One region of the Streptomyces sp. NPDC057682 genome, then DNA from elsewhere that is predicted to be linked to it. Evidence: riboswitches for the same ligand, from Rfam matches in the RefSeq annotation. Region 1 holds a riboswitch; the other holds the start of a gene.
What was found. Region 1 has a riboswitch for ZMP and ZTP ahead of ACFVDM_RS10360 (bifunctional 5,10-methylenetetrahydrofolate dehydrogenase/5,10-methenyltetrahydrofolate cyclohydrolase). Riboswitches for the same ligand answer to the same signal wherever they lie in the genome.
Positions count from the first base shown of each region.

Region 2: linked by a shared signal. The riboswitch ahead of ACFVDM_RS28465 (phosphoribosylaminoimidazolecarboxamide formyltransferase) and the one ahead of ACFVDM_RS10360 (bifunctional 5,10-methylenetetrahydrofolate dehydrogenase/5,10-methenyltetrahydrofolate cyclohydrolase) in region 1 are both predicted to bind ZMP and ZTP.

Region 1 is NZ_JBHVIN010000005.1:103,942-114,310, forward strand. It holds gene ACFVDM_RS10340 (Asp23/Gls24 family envelope stress response protein) at 1-240, shown strand, start outside; partial or broken gene ACFVDM_RS10345 (SDR family NAD(P)-dependent oxidoreductase) at 336-986, shown strand; gene ACFVDM_RS10350 (glutamate--cysteine ligase) at 1,043-2,134, opposite strand; gene ACFVDM_RS10355 (DJ-1/PfpI/YhbO family deglycase/protease) at 2,198-2,767, opposite strand; ZMP/ZTP riboswitch at 2,977-3,062, shown strand; gene ACFVDM_RS10360 (bifunctional 5,10-methylenetetrahydrofolate dehydrogenase/5,10-methenyltetrahydrofolate cyclohydrolase) at 3,085-3,951, shown strand; gene ACFVDM_RS10365 (aminotransferase class I/II-fold pyridoxal phosphate-dependent enzyme) at 3,987-5,465, opposite strand; gene ACFVDM_RS10370 (VOC family protein) at 5,719-6,111, opposite strand; gene ACFVDM_RS10375 (LLM class F420-dependent oxidoreductase) at 6,238-7,203, shown strand; gene ACFVDM_RS10380 (LysE family translocator) at 7,242-7,886, opposite strand; gene ACFVDM_RS10385 (DUF2871 domain-containing protein) at 7,951-8,409, opposite strand; gene ACFVDM_RS10390 (helix-turn-helix domain-containing protein) at 8,528-9,352, opposite strand; gene ACFVDM_RS10395 (dienelactone hydrolase family protein) at 9,421-10,179, shown strand; gene ACFVDM_RS10400 (hypothetical protein) at 10,353-10,369, shown strand, end outside.
Region 2 is NZ_JBHVIN010000017.1:61,295-71,663, reverse strand. It holds gene kdpB (potassium-transporting ATPase subunit KdpB) at 1-1,069, shown strand, start outside; gene ACFVDM_RS28475 (potassium-transporting ATPase subunit C) at 1,076-1,753, shown strand; gene ACFVDM_RS28470 (ABC transporter ATP-binding protein) at 1,867-2,601, shown strand; ZMP/ZTP riboswitch at 2,740-2,824, shown strand; gene ACFVDM_RS28465 (phosphoribosylaminoimidazolecarboxamide formyltransferase) at 2,857-4,008, shown strand; gene ACFVDM_RS28460 (ATP-binding protein) at 4,172-6,715, shown strand; gene ACFVDM_RS28455 (response regulator) at 6,768-7,460, shown strand; gene ACFVDM_RS28450 (OB-fold nucleic acid binding domain-containing protein) at 7,611-8,027, shown strand; gene ACFVDM_RS28445 (DUF3159 domain-containing protein) at 8,031-8,786, shown strand; gene ACFVDM_RS28440 (potassium channel family protein) at 8,937-9,617, opposite strand; gene ACFVDM_RS28435 (TrkA family potassium uptake protein) at 9,617-10,285, opposite strand.

The DNA.
Region 1 (10,369 bases):
GGTCGCGGCGTCAAGGTGGAGGTCGGCGAGAAGCAGACCGCCGTGGACGTAGACATCGTCGTGGAATACGGCGTCTCCATCCTCGAAACCGCGAAGGACATCCGGTTCCGGGTGACCGACGCCGTGGAGACGATGACGGGACTCGAAGTCGTCGAGATCAACATACGGGTGCTCGACGTCCACGTTCCGGGCGACGACGCCGACGACGACGAGACCGCGCAACGGCCCCGCGTCCAGTGACGGCCCGTGCCCGCGCGGACCGCGCGGGCACGGGACCGCCCGCGAAGCGTCCGCGCCCCGACGCGAGGAGGGCGCGGTGCGGGGGCGGGCCCGTCATCCCGCGCAAGGAGGCCCGCCATGACCGACCCCGCGTCCGCACCCGACCCCACCGACCGCTTCCCCGCCCGGAGTTCCCGGAGCAGAGCCAGGAACACCCCGGCTGGACCGGGCCCATGGACCCGCCGCCCGACCACGGAGAGGACTCCTACCGGGGCCACGGGCTCCTGCTGAACCGCAAGACCGTGGTGACCGGCGGCGATTCGGGCATCGGCCGTGCCGTCGCCCTCTCCTTCGCCCGCGAGGGCGCGGACGTCCTTGTCACCCACCTCGACGCCGAGCGGGACGAGGCGCGCGTGACCGCGCGCCTGGTCGAGGAAGCCGGCCGGCAGGCCCTGACCGAGACATGCGACATCCGCGACGACAAGCAGTGCCGCGCACTGGTCGGCCGCGCCGTCGGGGAGTTCGGCCGCGTCGACGTGCTGGTGAACAACGCCGCGTACCAGAGGGCACAGCCCGACGGCGTCTCCGCCATCTCCACGGAACAGTTCGACCGGGTCGTGCGGACCAACCTGTACGGGATGTTCTGGCTCTGCAAGACGGCCCTGCCGCACATCCCGGCCGGCGGCTCGATCATCAACACGACGTCCGTCCTCGCCTCCGAGCAGGCGAGTTACGTCCCCGGCGAGATCGTGAACGCGACCGGGGGCACGCCGCTTCCCTGAACCGGGGCACAGGGAAGATCCCGGTCCCCCGGGCGCCGGGATCAGCCCCGTGTCAGGCTCACGCATTCGGCCACCATGGAGCCCAGACCGCCGGTGTGCGCGAACACCTCGCGCTGGGTGCGCGCCCCCGTTCCCCGCTCGCATACGGCGGAGAGCGCCTTCTCGGCGGCCCGGCGGTCGGCGGAATCCTCCAGGGCATCGGCGGTGTGGGCGAGCAGGGCGTCCAGGACGGCACGGGCGGGCTCCGGCCGCATGGTGGCGGGATGGAGCAGATCCCCGCCCAGTCCGCAACGGCCCGCCTGCCAGGCCGCCATGCGCAGCAGGCTCACCCCGGTGGCGTCCGGCGGATCGCCCGCGCGCCACGCGCGCGCCGCGGTCTCGACCAGGCCGCGCACCAGCGTGGCCAGGAGCACGGTGTCGTCGGGGTCCAGACAGACGTCCGCGACCCTGACCTCGACCGTCGGATACCGGTGCGAGAGCCGCGCGTCGAAGTACAGCATCCCCGGGTCGCGCAGCACCTCCGTCTCCATGAGCGCCCGCACCTGGTCGTGGTAGCCTCGCGCCGACCCGAACACCTCGACGGGCCCGGCGGACGGCCAACGCCCCCACACCCTGCTGCGATAGCTGTCGTACGCGGTGTCGCGGCCCTGCCAGAACGGCGAGTTCGCGCTCAGCGCGAGCAGCACCGGCAGCCACACGCGCACGCGGTCCAGGACGCCGACGCCTTCCTCGTCCGACTCCACCGAGACGTGCACATGGCACCCGCAGGTCAGTTGCTCCTGGGTGGTCTCACCGAACCGGTCGGCCAGCCAGGTGTGCCGTTCCCCGTCGCCGAGCGAGGGCTGGACGAGCACCGGCGAGGTCGCGAGCGCGACGACGGCGGCACCGGCGGCCGCCGCGCTTTGGGCGGCCTCGGCGCGCGTGCGGCGGATCTCCTCCGCGAGATCCCGCATCCGCGTGTGCGGAGTCGTGGCGAACTCCAGCTGCTCGTGCTGCAGTTCCTCCTCGAAGGCCGAAGGCCCCGCCGATCTGCGCTCCGCGACGGCCAGAACCGCCGTCGACCGTGCCCGGGGCTCCCCGGTGCGCGGATCGACCAGCAGCAGCTCCTCCTCCACACCGACCGTCCGTACCATGGTGTTCCTTCCGGCGGCAGTCCGGGCAGGACGGCGCTCAGGGGGTCCGGGCCGCGTTCGTTCTCACGGGGTGTCCACCGTGAGGGCGGTGTCCACCGCACGCAGGAAGTCGTCCAGGTCCCCGGGGGTGCGCGAGGTGATCAGACGCCAACCGTTCTCGTCGTCCGTGACGACCGCGGCATCGGTCCATTCGCCGCCCGCGTTGCGGATGTCCGTCTTCAACGACGGGTAGGACGTCAGCTTCTTGTCCGCCACGACGTCCGCCTCCACCAGGGCCCACGGCCCGTGGCAGATCGCGGCGACCGGCCGGCCCGACGAGGTAAAGGAGCGGACGATGCGCACGGTGTCCGACTGCTGGCGCAACGCGTCGGCGTTCAGGGTGCCGCCCGGAATCAGCAGCAGATCGTAGCCCTCCGGGTCCGCCTCGCTCAGCGTGAGCGTCGGCCGGGCCGTTCTGCCGGGTTTCTCGTCGCCCACCAGGGTCCGGATCTCGTCCTTGGACACCGCGGCGAGCGTCACCTCCGCGCCCCAGCCCTCCAGATGCCGCTGGGGGACGAGCAGCTCGTCCTGCTCGACACCGTAGTTGGTGACGATCACCAGTACTTTCCGTTTGCTCACGTCGTCGGTGCTCATACGGGCGCCCTTCGATGGAGGCTTTCCGGCCGCTCCGGCCGACACCGGGGCGAGCCCTTGTCCCTCCCCTCCACTCTCTGCCGCACGGGCGAACCGGGCAACCGCCCGGGACTGCGCCGTGCCATGGCGGGGAGGCCGTCGGCCGGCACGGAACGGGACCCTGCGGACCGCGATCCGGCCCCGCGACACGACGGTTTGCCCTAGGGTGACGAGCGGGCCGTGACTGGCGCTGAGGTGGAGTACCACCGGGGAGCGGTCCGACGAGATGTCGTTGCCGTGCGCCTGGGCGAGTGGTTGACCACGCCTGGAGGGCGCAGATGTCTTCGATTCGTACGGCCCGGCTCATGGACGGCACCGCTCCCGCCCGACGCATGCTCGGGGAGACGGCGGCAGCGGCGGCGGAGATCACCCGGCGTACGGGCACCGCGCCGTGTCTGGCGACGGTGCTGGTGGGGGAGGACCCCGCGTCGGTCACCTATGTGCGCATGAAGCGGGCGCGGTGCCAGAAGGCCGGAATCCGCTCCCGGCACATCGCTCTGCCGGCCGCGACCACGACCGCCGAACTGATCGGCACCCTGGCGGGGCTGTCCGCCGATCCGGACGTCCACGGCATCCTGCTCCAGCATCCGTGCGGGCCGCACATCGACGAGCGGGCCGCGTTCGAGGCGATCGATGCGGCGAAGGACGTCGACGGGGTCACGATGCGTTCCTTCGCCGCGATGGGCTTCGGGCTGCCGGGATTCGTCTCCTGCACCCCCGGCGGGATCATGCGGCTCCTGGAGGAGTACGACGTGGACCCGGCCGGGAAGCACGCCGTGGTGGTGGGCCGGAGCGCGATTCTCGGACGGCCGGCCGGGATGCTCCTTCTTGCGAGGGACGCGACGGTGACGTACTGCCATGCGCGGACGGCGGACCTGTCGGCGCACGTGCGGGAGGCGGACATCGTGGTCGCGGCGGTGGGGCGGCCCCGGCTGATCCGGGGCGAGGACGTCAAGCCCGGGGCGGTGGTGATCGACGCCGGGTACAACGCGGGCAACGTGGGGGACGTGGACTTCGACACCGCGCGCGAGCGGGCGGGGCTGATCACCCCGGTGCCCGGCGGCGTCGGACCGATGACGATCGCCGTCCTCCTCGCGCAGACCGTGCAGGCCGCGGCGCACCAGCTCGGTGTCCGGGAGCGGTGACGCACCCGCCCGGGTCCTCCTCATGAGCCGGGGCGTCAACCCTGGTCGCCGGCACAGACCCTGACGGTGCGCAGCTTCGGGTCGGCCGGGTCGGGAAGGTTCATGCCGGCCGCGAGACCGGTCACCAGATAGCGGAGCACGGGTTCGGTGAGCCGCTCCCCGGGCAGGACGACGGGAATGCCCGGGGGATAGGGGGTGATCATCTCCGCGGCGATCCGCCCGGCGGCCCGCTCCACCGGGACGTCCTCGGTGGGGGTGAAGTAGGCGTCGCGCGGCAGCCACTCCTGCTCCATGCGCAGTTCGGCCGGGGCGGGAACGGACACCTCCGGGCCGCGCGGCAGCGCGGGCGCCCGGTGGGCGAGGTCCCGCAGCCCCGCGAGCAGACGGTCGGCCGTCTCCGCGTCGTCGGCGTGGGTGAGTTGGGCGGTGATACGCCGGTGGTCCATGAGATGCATGTCGATGTGGTGGTGCTCGCGGAGCCAGTCCGCCGCGCGGTACCCGGAGATCCCGAGGTCCCGGATGTCGATGACGACCGGCAGCGGATCGAACTCGCAGCCGGCGTCCGGCCCGCAGAAGTCGGCACGGTCGTTGACGTGCATGCCGTCGACGGCCTCGATCTCCTCGCGTACGGCGGCGGCCAGCGCGAGGGCGCGCGACATCAGGGTGTGCCCCTCCAGGACCATCTGGCGCCGCCAGCCGTCGATGCCCGCGTAGAGCAGCACGGACGGGCTGGTCGTCCCCAGCAGGTCCGCGCGGGAGGCCAGCGTGTCGTGATCGATCAGATCGCCCCGCAGATGGAACACCGAACCCTGCTCCAGTCCGCTGCCCATCTTGTGGACGCTCGTGACGCAGACGTCCGCGCCGGCGTCCATCGCCCAGGTCGGCAAGGCCGGATGGAACGGCAGATGCGCTCCCCACGCCTCGTCGACGACGAGCGGGCGCGAGCGGCGGTGGCACACCTCGGCGACGGCACGCAGATCCGCCGCCACCCCGTAGGGCGTCGGGCTGGTGATCAGCGCGCCCCGCGCGTCCGGATGCGCGGCGAACGCGCGGTCGTAGGCGTCGGCGGTCGGCGGGTGCGCGAGATGCCGGTCCTCGTCCCACCGCGGTTCGACCCATACGGGGCGGATGCCGGACAGGATGAGCCCCGAGATCACGGACTTGTGCGCGTCCCGCCCCACCAGGAGCTCCTGGCCGTGCGCGGCTACGCTGAGCATGGCCGCCTTGACCGAGAGCGAACTCCCGCACGTGGAGAAGAAGGTGTGGTCGGCGTTGACCGCGTCGGCCATCAGCTCCTCCGCCCGCCGCAGCACTCGGGATCCGGTCCGCCGGTCGTCGAGCCCGCCACTGGCCAGCAGGTCCCCGAAGAACACCGCGTCCCCGAGCAGCGCACGGACCTCCGGCGCGGCGCCCCGGGCCTGTTTGTGGCCCGGGGGCGTGAACGCCAGCTCCCCACGGCGCCGGTAGGCGGCCAGCGCGTCGAGGACGGGTGCTGCGTCGTGCTTGTTCGGCATGCCTGCCGCCTTCCCGTGGTCGGCCTGTCACCGGGCGCCCGGCGGTGCCGGGGACGGGCGTCGCCGCCGGAACGCCGCCCGTCGTCTCCTCGACGGTCCCACGCCTGCCCCGTTCATGCCGACCGCATACGGCCCCACCTGCGGAAACGTCCACGAGAGCGGGTGCGTGCGCCTCACCGCGCAGCGACCGAAGCGGCACGCGGGGATCCGGGGTGGCCGCTCCGGCGCCGGGACCACCCCTGGCGCACGCCGCCTACGCGGAGCCGGCCCCGGAGGTGCTGCGGCAGAGGCAGAACGGGTGCCCGGCCGGGTCCGCGTAGACGCGGAAACCGCGCTCCCCGCCCCGGTCGTCCACGTCGAGCGGCGTGGCCCCGAGGGCCAGCACCTCGCGCTGGGCCGCTTCCATGTCCGTGACCGTGAGGTCGAGGTGCTCCTGCTGGGAGTCCCGATCGGCCCGGGGCCATTCGGGGGGCCGGTGCCCCGGCGCCCGCTGGAAGGCCAGACGCGCGCCGCCGGGTACCCGCAGGTCGTACCAGCGGTCGTTCTCGCGCGTCACCTCGCCGCCCAGTACGCCCTGGTAGAACCCGGCGAGTGCTTCGGGATCGGGGCAGTCCAGGGCGACCAGGCAGTACGTCGCGACAGGCATGGCGTTCCTCGCTTTCGGCGGTGCGGGTGTCCCTTCACGGGTTCCGCGTCCGGCACGGTGGAAACACGTTCCCGGATTCCTTTCACCCGGACGTTTCGCACACCCACGATCGGACAACCTTCTCATATGCCTCAATTCGGATACACGATGATGACCGAACAGGCGGGACCGCGGGCCCTGGTCGACGACGTGGTGGCGGCCGAACGGGCCGGCTTCGACTTCTCCGTCACCTCCGACCACTTCTTCCCCTGGCTGGCCTCCCAGGGGCACGCCCCGTACGCGTGGAGCGTGCTCGGCGCGGCAGCCGTCGCCACGTCCCGCATCCCGCTGATGACGTACGTGACCTGTCCGACGACCCGCTACCACCCGGCCGTCGTGGCCCAGAAGGCCGCGACCCTGCAACTGCTGTCCGAGGGACGGTTCCGGCTCGGCCTGGGCTCCGGCGAGAACCTCAACGAGCACGTCGTGGGCGCGGGTTGGCCCGACGCCCGGGTGCGCCTGGACAGACTCGAAGAAGCCGTCGGGATCATCAAGGCGCTCCTCGCGGGCGGTTACGTCTCGCACCGCGGCACCCACTTCGCCGTCGACAACGCCAAGCTGTGGGACCTGCCGGACGTCCCCGTGCCCGTCGGCGTGGCCGTCTCGGGCGAACGCTCCTGCGAGATCGCCGGCCGGCTCGCGGACCTCGTCATCGCCACCGAGCCCAAGGAGGACCTGCTCACCGGCTTCGAACGGCACGGCGGCGGCGGAAAGCCCCGCGTGGGCCAGCTCCCCGTCTGCTACGACCCAGACCGCGACGCGGCCGTCGAGCGCGCCCACGACCAGTTCCGCTGGTCCGTTGGCGGCTGGAAGGTCAACTCCGAACTACCGGGCCCCTCCGCCTTCGAGCAGGCCACCCAGTACGTCACCCCGGACGACGTCGCCGGATCCGTGCCGTGCGGCGACGACGTCGGCGAGTTCACCGAGGCGGTACGGGCCTTCACCGACGCGGGATTCACCGAGGTCGCCCTCGTCCAGATCGGCGGGGACCACCAGCGGCCCTTCATCGACTGGGCGCGGGAGAAGCTGCTGCCCGCGCTGCGAGCGCTCTGAGCCGGGGCGGTCCGGTCCGTCGTCCCGGGCCGCACGGCTCAGTCCTTGCGCCCCGTCGCCGCGACCGTCACACCCAGCCCGATCATGGCGAGCCCGCCGGCCCCGCCGACCAGGGAGAGCCGCCGCGGCGAGCGCGCGAACCAGTCGCGGGCCGTGGAGGCGGCCAGGCCCCACACCATGTCGGAGAGAAGGGCGAGCACGGCGAAGACGAGGCCCAGCACCAGCATCTGCGCGGCGGCGTGGCCCTGGCCGCGGTCGACGAACTGCGGCAGCACGGCGGCGAAGAACACGATGGTCTTGGGGTTGGAGACGCCCACCGCGAACCCTTCCCAGAAGGTGCGCCGGCCGCCCCGTGAGGCACCGGCGCCGGCTCCGGTGACCGCGGCGTGCAGTGAGCCGCGGTCGCGCCAGGCCTTGACGCCGAGGAAGACCAGATAGGCGGCGCCGGCCAGTTTGAGTGCCGTGAAGACGAGGACCGAGCGCTCCACCACGGCCCCGACCCCGAGCGCCACCGCGACGATCAGCACATAGCAGCCGGCGGTGTTGCCCACGACCGTGGTCAACGCGGCACGGCGTCCCTGGGCCAGCGCCCGCCCGATCACGAAGAGCACGCTGGGCCCGGGGATCGCGATCAGCAGGAACGACAACGCGGCGAACGCGAGAAGGCGGTCGGCAGACACCATGGGGCCCATGCAAGCACAGGGCGCACCCGCCGTTCCACGGGATTCCCGCCCGGCCCGTGCCCGGTCACGCCGCCGTCGCGTCCTCCTCCCGGCCGGCCGTCGGGGCCGGGTGCTGCACGTGGGCGTTGACGCGCTTGCCGAGGAGAATGAAGAACAGGACGAGCCCGACCGTCAGCACGATGTGCCCGAGGCCGGCGGTCAGCGGGACCGCCTCCGGTATGTGGTCCTCGTCGCGGCCGAGCACCGTCAGGATGCCGTGGACGCCCATCATCGCGGTCGAGAGCGCCAGCCCGGCGTTGTAGAGCCAGAAGAACGCGGTGAACAGGCGCGTCCCGGAGAGCTGGAAGACCTTGTCGAGGCCGAGGACGATCAGGAAGACGAGCATGCCGAGGGCGAGCAGATGGGTGTGCATCAGCGCCAGTTGGGTCTCGCCGTGGAAGTCCTCGGCCTTCGTGAACTCCCGGTAGAAGAGTCCCGAGACCACGCCCATGATCATGTAGACATGTGCCGCGTAGTACGACATGCGCACGGTGCGCCCCCCAGTCGGTCCGGTGTGATTGCGCCCATTCAAGCGGCGTCGCGCCGCTCCTTGCGCGGCTTTTATGGAACCGGCGTTCGAGAGTGTGCCGAGCGGATGCCGTTCAACGGAGGAGCCGGGCGATTCCGGCCTCGGCCTTGCCCCTCGCGTGGAACGTGACCAGCTTCTGCTCGGGGGCGTCGGCCAGTTGGAGGACCACGTGCTCCAGCTCGATCACGCCCAGCTCCGGATGGCGCAGCCGCTTGGTGCCCGAACCCAGGGGAACGACCCGGTGTTCGGACCACCAGGCGCGCGCCTCCGGGCTGCCGGCGAGCAGTTCGTCCAGGAGGGCGGCGAAGGCGGGATCGCCGGGATGACGGGCCCACGCCGAACGGAAACGGCCGAGGAGCGCGGACGCCTCGGCCGGCCAGTCGGCCATCACCCGGCGGGCGTCCGGATCGGTGAACATCCACCGCAGGAGATTGCGGTCCCTGGGCGGCCGGGCGGACCAGTCGGTCCACAGCGCGCTGGCGGCCCGGTTGGCCGCCAGCACGTCCCAGCAGCGGCCCGTCACGTACGCCGGATCCGGGTCGAGCCGGTCCACGAGCGCGACGACCGCCGGTGCCAGGGTCTCGGCGACGGCCGGCCCGGCGTCCCGAGGAGTGCCGTGGACCAGCGCGTGGAGGTGGCCGCGCTCCGTGGCGTCCAGGCGCAGCGCCGCCGCCAGCGCGTCCAGCACCTGCCCGGACGGCCGCAGTTCGCGGCCCTGCTCCAGATATGTGTAGTACGTGGGGGAGATGGCCGCGAGCTGGGCGACCTCCTCACGGCGCAGCCCACGCGTCCGGCGGCGGACCCCTGCGGGCAGACCGACGTCGGCCGGCTGGAGGCGTTCGCGGCGGGAGCGCAGCAGATCTCCCAACTCCCGTGAACGGGACGTGGATCGAGGCATCGTGGTACTCCGGTTACTGGGAAGAGCGCACTGTGGTCGCCGGTCCGCGCCGAGATTACGTTGACGCCATGAACGTCGGGAACACGGGCACCGGCACGACCGGGCCGTCCACCATCCGCACCGAGCACATCTCCCTCGCCGTCGACGACGGCCCGCCCATGGGCGCCTACCTCGCCCGGCCGGAAGGGCCCGGCCCCCACCCGGGCGTGGTGGTGGGCATGGAACTCTTCGGTGTCGACGCCCCCGTCCGCGCCGTCTGCGACCACCTCGCGGCACTCGGACACGTGGCGCTCGCCCCCGACTTCCACCACCGCACGGCCCCCGGCTGCGAGCTGCCCCGCGACGCCGCGGGCCGCGAACGCGGCTTCGCCCTGCTGGAGCGCATGACGCGGACCACCGTGATCAGCGACGTACGCACCGCCGTCGACCACCTCCGTGCGACGGGCAGTCCGCACGTCGGCATGGTCGGACTGAGCCTCGGCGGTCATATCGCCTACCTCGCGGCCACCGCCCTCGACCTGTCCGCCGTCGCCGTCTTCTACGGCGGCTGGCTGCCGACGACCGACATCTCCCTGAGCCGCCCCGAACCCACCCTGTCCCTCACCCCCTCCCTCTCGGGCCGGGTGCTCTTTCTCGTCGGCGAGCACGACCACGTCGTCCCGCCCGCCCACCGCAGGGCCGTCGCGGAGGCGCTCCGCGCCGCCGGCGTGTCCCACGAGATGGTCGTCTACCCGGGCGTCGGGCACGGCTTCCTCCAGACCGATCCCGCCGCGGCCGCCGACGCCTGGCGCCGCGTGTGCACGGCGATGAGCCTCCAGCAGCACTGAACGCCCCCGCGCAGGCGGGTTCCCGGCGGTGCCGACGACCGGCAGCCTGCCGGTCGCCGAAGCTGCCGGACCCCGGCATGGCCGGGAACCGGCCTGCTCGGCGACCATGGGCACGTCTTCGGACGGGACGCCCTCGCGTGGCGGACCGCGTGGCTCGGGAGGGAAGAGGCGTCATGGCCTGGGTGGTGGG
Region 2 (10,369 bases), on a different contig from region 1:
CGCGGACGCCGCCCAGCTCTCGTCGCTCGCCGACGAGACGCCCGAGGGCCGGTCCGTGGTGGTGCTCGCCAAGGAGCGGTACGGGCTGCGCGAGCGGACCCGGGACGAACTGTCCGGCGCCCAGTGGGTGGAATTCACCGCCCAGACCCGGATGTCGGGCGTGGACCTCGACGGACGCCGCGTCCGCAAGGGAGCGGCCGGATCGGTCGTGGCCTGGGTGCGGGAGCGGGGCGGCGCGGTCTCCCCGGACGCCGAGGAACTCGCCGACCGCATCGCCCGCGCCGGCGGCACCCCGCTGCTGGTCGCCGCCGAGGACGGGCGCGGGGCCCGGGTCCTGGGCGTCGTCCACCTCAAGGACGTCGTCAAGGACGGCATGCGGGAACGCTTCGCCGAACTGCGCCGCATGGGCATTCGTACGGTCATGATCACCGGCGACAACCCGCTGACGGCGAAGGCCATCGCCGAGGAGGCCGGAGTCGACGACTTCCTCGCCGAGGCCACGCCCGAGGACAAGATGGCCCTCATCAAACGGGAGCAGTCCGGCGGCGGACTCGTCGCGATGACCGGGGACGGCACCAACGACGCCCCGGCGCTCGCCCAGGCCGATGTCGGCGTGGCCATGAACACCGGAACCTCGGCCGCCAAGGAGGCCGGGAACATGGTGGACCTGGACTCCGACCCCACCAAGCTCATCGAGATCGTGGAGATCGGCAAGCAGCTCCTGATCACCCGGGGCGCGCTGACCACGTTCTCCATCGCCAACGACGTGGCGAAGTACTTCGCGATCATCCCCGCGATGTTCGCCGCGGTCTACCCGGGCCTGGAGACCCTCAACATCATGGATCTGGCCTCGCCGCGCTCCGCGATCCTCTCTGCGGTGATCTTCAACGCGCTGATCATCGTGGCACTGGTGCCGCTCGCCCTCAAGGGCGTCCGCTACCGGCCCAGCGGCGCCGACGCGATGCTCCGCCGCAATCTCGGCGTCTACGGACTCGGCGGCCTGATCGCCCCGTTCATCGGCATCAAGATCATCGACCTGCTCCTCTCCCTCGTCCCCGGGATCGGCTGAACCGCCATGAACACCTCACTCGGCAACTCCGCACGGCAGCTCTGGGCCGCACTGCGCGCCCTGCTCGTCCTCACCCTGGTCTGCGGCGTCCTCTACCCGCTCGTCGTCACGGGCGTCGCCCAGGGCCTCATGCCGGGCCGGGCGAACGGCTCCGAGATCACCGCCGACGGCCGGACCGTCGGCTCGGAACTCATCGGGCAGCGCTACGACCTGCCCCTGAAGAAGGGCGAGGACACCGCGGCCCCCGATCTGCGCTGGTTCCAGCCCCGGCCCTCCAACGGGCTGGGCACCAACAGCGTCAACACCCAGTACTCCCTGATCCTCTCCGGCGCCACCAACCGCTCCGGCGACAACAAGGAGCTGATCGACTGGGTCACCGCCGCCAAGGCCGCCGTCGTCGAGGACAACTCCGTCCCCGGCCACCCGGTCGACCCCTCCGACGTCCCGGCCGACGCCGTCACCTCCTCCGGTTCCGGCCTCGACCCCGACATCTCCCCGGCCTACGCCCGCCTCCAGGTCCAGCGCGTCGCCCTCCGCAACCACCTCGACCCGGCGCGCGTGCAACAGCTCGTCGAGCAGCACACCGACGGCCGGATCCTCGGCTTCGTCGGGGAGCCCCGCGTCAACGTGCTGCGGCTCAACATCGCGCTGCGGCAGCTCGTGGACGACGCGCGGACGTCCTGACCGGCCCGGACGTCCCGGGGCGGGTCCCGCGCGGACCCGCCCCGGGCATTGCCCGTCCCCGCACCGCGTGCCCATACTGGCGGCCGACGGACCGAGGACCCACGGGGAGCGACATGACCGAGACAAGCGCCGCGCCGGACAACGGAGCGGGAGGCGGCACCGCCGTCGCCGAAGGCCCCATGGTCCGGATCGAGGACCTGCACCGGTCTTACGGCTCCGGCGCGGGCGCCGTGCACGCGCTGCGCGGCGTCTCCTTCGACATCCCGCGCGGCGAGCTGGTCGCCCTCAAGGGGCGCTCGGGCTCCGGCAAGACGACGCTGCTCAACCTGGTCGGCGGCCTGGACACCCCCGACGGCGGCCGGATCACCGTCGACGGCACCGACCTCTCCACGCTCGGCGAGAACGGGCTGCTGGAGCTGCGCCGCGACCGGATCGGCTTCATCTTCCAGTCCTTCGGCCTGATCCCGATCCTGACCGCCGCCGAGAACGTCGGCGTACCGCTGCGGCTGCGCAAGGCCGACCCGCGCGAGCGCGAGGAGCGCGTCTCGCTCATGCTCTCCCTGGTCGGCCTCGCCGACCACGCGGCCCAGCGCCCCGGCGAACTCTCCGGCGGTCAGCAGCAGCGCGTCGCCATCGCCCGCGCGCTCGCCAACCGGCCCGCCCTCCTGATCGCCGACGAGCCGACCGGCCAGCTCGACCAGGAGACCGGCCTGGCCGTCATGGAGCTGCTGCGCGCCGTGGTGCGCAGCGAGGGCGTCACCGCCCTCGTCGCCACCCACGACGCCCAGCTGCTCGGCCTCGCCGACCGGGTGCTGGAGCTGAGCGACGGGCACATCATCGAGCACTGAGACGGGCACATCATCGAGCACTGAACCGGGAGACCGGCGCCGAGCCCTCCGGGCCGTCCATTTTGGTCGGTGGCCCGGGGGCTTCCCGCCGCCGCTTCCGGCGCTCTCCGGCGGGAGACCCCGGACGCGCCTTAGGATCATCACCGTCGCGACTGGCGAGGGTGGATCACCACCGGGAAGCGACCCCTCCACGGAGGAGCCGCCGACCGCCTGGGCGCTCCGTCGGCCCGTCCGACCAGGAGTGCGACAGTGCGCATGCGTTACGGAATGAACCCCCAGCAGACCGCCGCCGAGGCGGCCCCCGTGCACCCGGGCCGGGCCCCGCTCCGGGTGCTGTACGGCACCCCGTCCTACATCAACTGGCTGGACGCGCTCAACGCCTGGCAGCTCGTACGCGAGGCCGCAGAGGTGCTCGGCGCCCCGGCCGCGGCCTCCTTCAAGCACGTCTCGCCCGCCGGGGCCGCGCTGGCCGGTCCTGTCGACGAGGCCGTCGCCCGGCAGCACGGCGTCGACCCGGCCACCGTCGGTCCGCTCACCAGCGCCTATCTGCGGGCCCGGGACGGCGACCCCAAGTCCTCGTACGGGGACTTCGCGGCCGTCTCGCACGAGGTCGACGCCGAACTGGCCGAGCTGCTGGCCCGCGTGGTCTGCGACGGCATCGTCGCCCCCGGTTACGCGCCGGGCGTGGCCGCCGCCCTCGGCCGGAAGCGGAAGGGGTCCTTCCTGGTGCTGGAGGCCGATGCGGACTTCATCCCGCCCGCCGCCGAGTCCCGCGAGGTCTACGGCCTGCGGCTCTCCCAGGAACGCGACCCCGTCCCCGTCTCCGCCGGCCTCCTCGCCGACGTCGTCACCGGGGAGATGCCCGACGCGTCCCGCCGGGACCTGCTCCTCGGACTCGTGGTGCTGCGCCGTACCCAGTCCAACGCGGTCTGCTACCTCAAGGACGGCATGGCCCTGGGCATCGGCGCGGGACAGCAGTCCCGGGTGGACTGCACCCGGCTGGCCGGGGCCAAGACGGACACCTGGTGGCTGCGCCGGCACCCCCTCGTCCGGGATCTCGTCTTCCGCGAGGGAATCCGCCGGCAGGACCGGATCAACTGGCAGATCCGGCTCGTCGAGGGCGACCTCACCGCCGACGAGCGGGACCGCTGCCGCGAGGCGCTCGGCGGCGAGCCGCCGGAACTCGGCCCGCAGGAGCGCGCCGCCTGGCTCGCCCGGCTCACCGGGGTCGCCTTCGTGTCGGACGGCTCGCTGCCCTTCCGCGACAACGTCGACCACGCCCGGCGCCACGGTGTGACCTGCATCGCGGAACCCGGCGGATCGATCCGCTCCGACGAGGTCGCCGAGGCCTGCCGCACCCACGGGATCGCCCTCGCCCGCACCGGTCTGCGCCTCTTCCACCACTGACGACGGCGGTGGCGGCGGTGGCATCAGAGTTGTGTCAAGACGGGTCACCGCCCCACCCCGCGCCCGATATGCCGGATATCCACGGGGTATTTTCGACAGTGGCCGCCGCGCGGCGGCCACCGGTCCCGCTGGTGGTGACCGGGACCGGGAAGACAATGGGGCCATGGGGCGCGGCAAACTTCGGATCTACCTCGGTGCGGCACCGGGCGTCGGCAAGACGTACGCGATGCTCTCCGAGGCGCACCGCCGGGTCGAGCGGGGCACCGACTGCGTCATCGGCTTCGTCGAGCACCACGACCGGCCGCGCACCGAAGTGATGCTGCACGGCCTGGAGGAGGTCCGGCGCCGCGAGATCGAGTACCGCTCCGCCGTCTTCACGGAGATGGACGTCGACGCCGTACTGGAACGCGCCCCCGCCGTCGCCCTCGTCGACGAACTCGCCCACACCAACGTCCCCGGCTCCCGCAACGCCAAGCGCTGGCAGGACGTCGAGGAACTCCTCCAGGCCGGCATCGACGTGGTCTCCACCGTCAACATCCAGCACCTGGAGTCCCTCGGCGACGTCGTCGAGTCCATAACCGGCGTACGCCAGCGCGAGACCGTCCCCGACGAGGTGGTCCGCCGCGCCGACCAGCTCGAACTGGTCGACATGTCGCCCCAGGCCCTGCGCCGCCGGATGGCCCACGGCAACATCTACAAGCCCGACCGGATCGACGCCTCGCTCTCCAACTACTTCCGCCCCGGCAACCTCACCGCCCTGCGCGAGCTGGCCCTCCTCTGGGTCGCCGACCGGGTCGACGAATACCTCCAGCAGTACCGGGGCGAGCACAACATCCGCACCACCTGGCAGGCCCGCGAGCGCATAGTCGTCGGGCTCACCGGAGGCCCCGAGGGCCGCACCCTCATCCGCCGTGCCGCCCGGATGGCCGCCAAGGGCTCGGGCAGCGAGATCCTCGCCGTCTACGTCGCCCGCAGCGACGGACTGACCTCCGCCTCGCCCAAGGAGCTGACCGTCCAGCGCACCCTCGTCGAGGACCTGGGTGGCACCTTCCACCACGTCATCGGCGACGACATACCCTCCGCGCTCCTCGAATTCGCCCGGGGCGTCAACGCCACCCAGATCGTCCTCGGCTCCAGCCGCCGCAAGACCTGGCAGTACATCTACGGACCCGGCGTCGGCGCCACCGTCGCCCGCGAGTCCGGCACCGACCTGGACGTCCACATCGTCACGCACGACGAGGTCGCCAAGGGCCGGGGCCTGCCCATGGCCCGCGGCGCCCGGCTCGGCCGGGCCCGCATCATCTGGGGCTGGTTCGTGGGCGTCGGGGGGCCGGCCCTGCTCGCGCTGCTCCTCAAGGGCCTGGAGAACGGCCCGGGGCTCGCCAACGACGTCCTGCTCTTCCTCTTCATGACCGTCGCCGCCGCCCTCCTCGGCGGGCTGCGGCCCGCCCTCGCCTCGGCCGCCGTGGGCTCGCTGCTGCTGAACTACTGGTTCACCCCGCCCACCCACACCCTGACCGTGCAGGACCCCGAGAACTTCGTCGCCATCGTGATCTTCTTCGCGGTGGCGGTCGCGGTGGCCTCCGTGGTGGACCTGGCGGCCCGCCGTACCCATCAGGCCGCCCGGCTGCGCGCAGAGTCCGAGATCCTGTCCTTCCTGGCCGGCAGCGTGCTGCGTGGCGAGACCACCCTGGCCGCGCTGCTGGACCGGGTCCGCGAGACCTTCGGCATGGAGTCGGTCGCGCTGCTGGAGCGCACCAGCGACGTCGAACCGTGGACCTGCGCGGGGAGCGTCGGCCCGGCGCCCGTCACCCGGCCCGAGGACGCCGACGCGGACATGCCCGTCGGCGACCACATGGCCCTCGCGCTCTCCGGCCGGGTGCTGCCCGCCGAGGACCGCCGGGTGCTGGGCGCCTTCGCCGCCCAGGCCGCCGTGGTCCTGGACCGCCAGCGCCTCGTCGGCGAGGCGGAGGAGGCCCGCCGGCTCGCCGAGGGCAACCGGATCAGGACCGCCCTGCTGGCCGCCGTCAGCCACGATCTGCGCACCCCGCTCGCCGCCATCAAGGCCGCCGTCAGCTCCCTGCGCTCCGACGACGTCGCCTGGTCCGACGACGACGAGGCGGAACTCCTCGAAGGCATCGAGGCAGGCGCCGACCGTCTCGACCACCTCGTCGGCAACCTCCTCGACATGTCCCGCCTGCAGACCGGCACCGTCACCCCGCTGATCCGCGAGATCGACCTCGACGAGGTGGTGCCCATGGCCCTGGGCGGTGTCCCCGAGGACAGCGTCGACCTGGACATCCCCGAAACGCTGCCCATGGTGGCCGTCGACCCCGGACTGCTGGAGCGGGCCGTGGCGAACGTCGTCGAGAACGCCGTCAAGTACAGCCCCGAGGGCGACCGCGTCACCGTGGCCGCCAGCGCCCTCGCCGACCGGGTCGAACTCCGCGTCGCCGACCGCGGCCGCGGCGTCCCCGACGAGGCCAAGGAACGCATCTTCGAACCCTTCCAGCGCTACGGGGACGCCCCGCGCGGAGCCGGCGTGGGCCTCGGCCTCGCCGTCGCGCGCGGCTTCACCGAGTCCATGGGCGGCACACTCGACGCGGAGGACACGCCCGGAGGCGGCCTCACCATGGTCCTGACCCTCAAGGCGGCCCCCGGGCACGCCCCGGTCGGCCCCGACCTGCCCGCGCGGGTCACCTCATGAAACGCGGAACGCCCCGCGCCCCGCGTACACACGGCAGAAAGGCAGGACCCCGATGACCCGGGTGCTCGTGGTCGACGACGAGCCGCAGATCGTGCGCGCCCTCGTGATCAACCTCAAGGCGCGCAAGTACGAGGTGGACGCGGCGCCGGACGGGGCCACCGCGCTCCAGCTGGCCGCCGCCCGCCACCCCGACGTCGTCGTGCTGGACCTGGGCCTGCCCGACATGGACGGCGTCGAGGTGATCCGGGGACTGCGCGGCTGGACCCGGGTGCCGATCCTGGTCCTCTCGGCCCGGCACACCTCCGACGAGAAGGTCGAGGCCCTGGACGCGGGCGCCGACGACTACGTCACCAAGCCGTTCGGCATGGACGAGCTGCTGGCCCGGCTGCGCGCCTCGGTGCGGCGCGCCGAGCCCGTCGGCCAGGACGGCGGCGACGAGGTGGTGCTCGTGGAGACCGAGGACTTCACCGTCGACCTCGCCGCCAAGAAGGTCCACCGCGCGGGCCGCGACGTACGGCTCACCCCGACCGAATGGCACCTGCTGGAGGTCCTGGTCCGCAACAGCGGCCGCCTGGTCAGCCAGAAGCAGCTGCTCCAGGAGGTCTGGGGGCCCTCGTACGGCACCGAGACCAACTACCTGCGGGTCTACATGGCCCAGCTGAGGCGCAAGCTGGAGGCCGACCCCTCGCACCCCCGCCACTTCGTCACCGAACCGGGCATGGGCTACCGCTTCGAGAAGGCGTGAGTCCTGCCGCACTCCCAGGACAGGCCGTGAGCGTCAAGGCGTGAGCCCTGCAGGCCCCCGGAAGGGGCGTGAGCGGGGCCACGCAGATAACCCGTTCGAGTGAGACGGTGGCCACCCGCCGGGACCCCGGGGGACCGGTACCCTTCGGGTATGAGTGCTGTTCCTCGATTCGAGAAGTCCCCGAAGGCCCCACGGCCGTCCGGGCGCTTCCGGCGGATGCTCGACCGCCTCTCCAGCTCCCAGGAGGACCTGGAGTGCGAGGAGCTGGAGGAGGACGCGCAGGCGTCGGGATGCACCCGCATCTCCGAGTGCACCGACCGCCAGATCGTGAAGGTCACTGGTACCTTGCGGACGGTCACCCTGCGACCGCGCGCCGGAGTCCCCGCCCTGGAGGCGGAGCTCTTCGACGGCACCGCGCCGCTCGACGTGGTCTGGCTCGGCCGCCGCTCCATCGTGGGCATAGAGCCGGGCCGCAAGCTCATCGCCTCCGGCCGCATCGCCATGAGCCACGGGCGCCGGGTGCTGTTCAACCCCAAATACGAACTCCGACCGCTCGGCAAGGAGTAGCCGGTGACGTCTCTCGACAAGCCGACGTCCGACACGGACCGCACCACCGACCAGCAGGAGGCCGATGCGAAGGCCGTCACCGAGGCCGCGCTCTTCGAGGCCTTCGGCGGCGTGCGCGGCATGGTGGAGACGGTCCTGCCCGGACTCCTCTTCGTCACGATCTTCACCATCGACAAGAACCTCACGAACTCGGCCATCGCGGCCGTCGCCGTGTCGCTGGTGCTCGTGGCCGTCCGGCTGATCCGCAAGGACACCGTCAAGCACGCCTTCAGCGGTGTCTTCGGCGTCGCCTTCGGTGTGGTCTTCGCCAAGATGACCGGCAACGCCAAGGACTTCTACCTCCCGGGCATGCTCTACACCCTGGGTCTGGCCCTCGCCTACCTGGTCACCGCCCTCGCGGGCGTCCCGCTCATCGGCCTCATCCTGGGCCCGGTGTTCAAGGAGAACCTCTCCTGGCGCACCCGTAACCCCGGCCGCAAGACGGCGTACACCAAGGCCAGCTACGCGTGGGGGCTGATCCTCCTCGCCAAGTGCGCGATCCTCTTCCCGCTGTACTGGTGGGCCGACACCACCCAGTTCGGCTGGGTCCTGGTCGCCCTGAAGATCCCGCCGTTCCTGCTCGCCGTCTACCTCACCTGGGTCTTCCTGGCGAAGGCCCCGCCGCCCATCGACGTCTTCGCCGAGATGGAGGCCGAGGAACAGGCCGAGAAGGCCCGCAAGGCGGCCGCCGCCGAGGCGGCCCGCGGCCAGGAACTCTGACACACGGCCGGGGAACTCTGACACACGGCCGGGAAGCTCTGACACACCAGAGCGCACGGCACCACGCACACGTCACACGCACACGTACGAGGGGCCCGGCACCGCCACTGGCGGTACCGGGCCCCTCGCGTACGTGCGTACCCGCGCCGGTCAGTCCTCGGCGTCGTCGCCCCGGCGGACCGACAGCAGGTCCTCCAGCTGCTCCTCGCGCGCCTGGGCGGCCACGAACAGCAGCTCGTCACCGGCCTCCAGGGTCTCCTCCGTGCTGGGCGTCAGCACCCGCTGCCCGCGGATGATCGTGACCAGCGAGGTGTCCTCGGGCCAGGCGACCTCCCCGACCTGCGTCCCCGCCAGCGCCGACTCCGGCGGCAGGGTCAGCTCGACCAGGTTCGCGTCGCCGTGGCTGAAGCGCAGCAGCCGGACCAGATCGCCGACGCTCACCGCCTCCTCGACCAGGGCCGACATCAGACGCGGCGTGGACACCGCGACGTCGACGCCCCAGGCCTCGTTGAACAGCCACTCGTTCTTCGGGTTGTTCACCCGGGCGACCACCCGTGGAACGCCGTACTCCGTCTTGGCGAGCAGCGAGACGACCAGGTTCACCTTGTCGTCGCCGGTCGCCGCGATCACCACGTTGCAGCGTTGCAGCGCGGCCTCGTCCAGCGAGGTGATCTCACAGGCGTCCGCCAGCAGCCACTCGGCCATCGGCACCCGTTCCACCGAGATGGCGGTCGGCGCCTTGTCCACGAGCAGCACCTCGTGACCGTTCTCCAGCAGCTCGCCCGCGATGGAACGACCCACCGCGCCGGCCCCGGCAATCGCGACACGCATCAGTGACCGCCCTCCTCGGGGCCCTCGGCGAAGGCCGCCTCGACCTTCGCGATCTCGTCCGTCCGCATCATCACGTGGACGAGGTCGCCCTCCTGCAGCACCGTCTGCGAGGACGGCAGAATCGCCTCGCCCAGACGGGTGAGGAAGGCCACGCGCACCCCCGTCTCCTCCTGGAGGGTGCTGATCTTGTGGCCGATCCACGACGGCGTCGTGTGCACCTCCGCGAGCTGCACCCCACCGCTCGGATCGCGCCACAGCGGCTCCGCGCCCGAGGGCAGCAGCCGGCGCAGCATCTGGTCCGCCGTCCACCGCACGGTGGCGACCGTGGGGATGCCGAGGCGCTGGTAGACCTCGGCGCGCCGGGGATCGTAGATCCGGGCCGCGACGTTCTCGATGCCGAACATCTCGCGCGCCACCCGGGCGGCGATGATGTTCGAGTTGTCGCCGCTGCTCACCGCCGCGAACGCGCCGGCCTCCTCGATCCCCGCCTCGCGCAGCGTGTCCTGGTCGAAGCCCACGCCCGTGACCCGCCGGCCGCCGAAACCCGAGCCCAGGCGCCGGAACGCCGTGGGGTCCTGGTCGATCACGGCGACCGTGTGCCCCTGCTGCTCCAGGGTCTGCGCGAGAGCGGCTCCCACGCGCCCGCAGCCCATGATGACGATGTGCACCTTGCGCCTACCTCGCAGTCCTGGTCGTCCGGCTGACCTGCGAAAACACCCTGCTCACACTCTTTCCTCGGCTGGCCGGGCAAA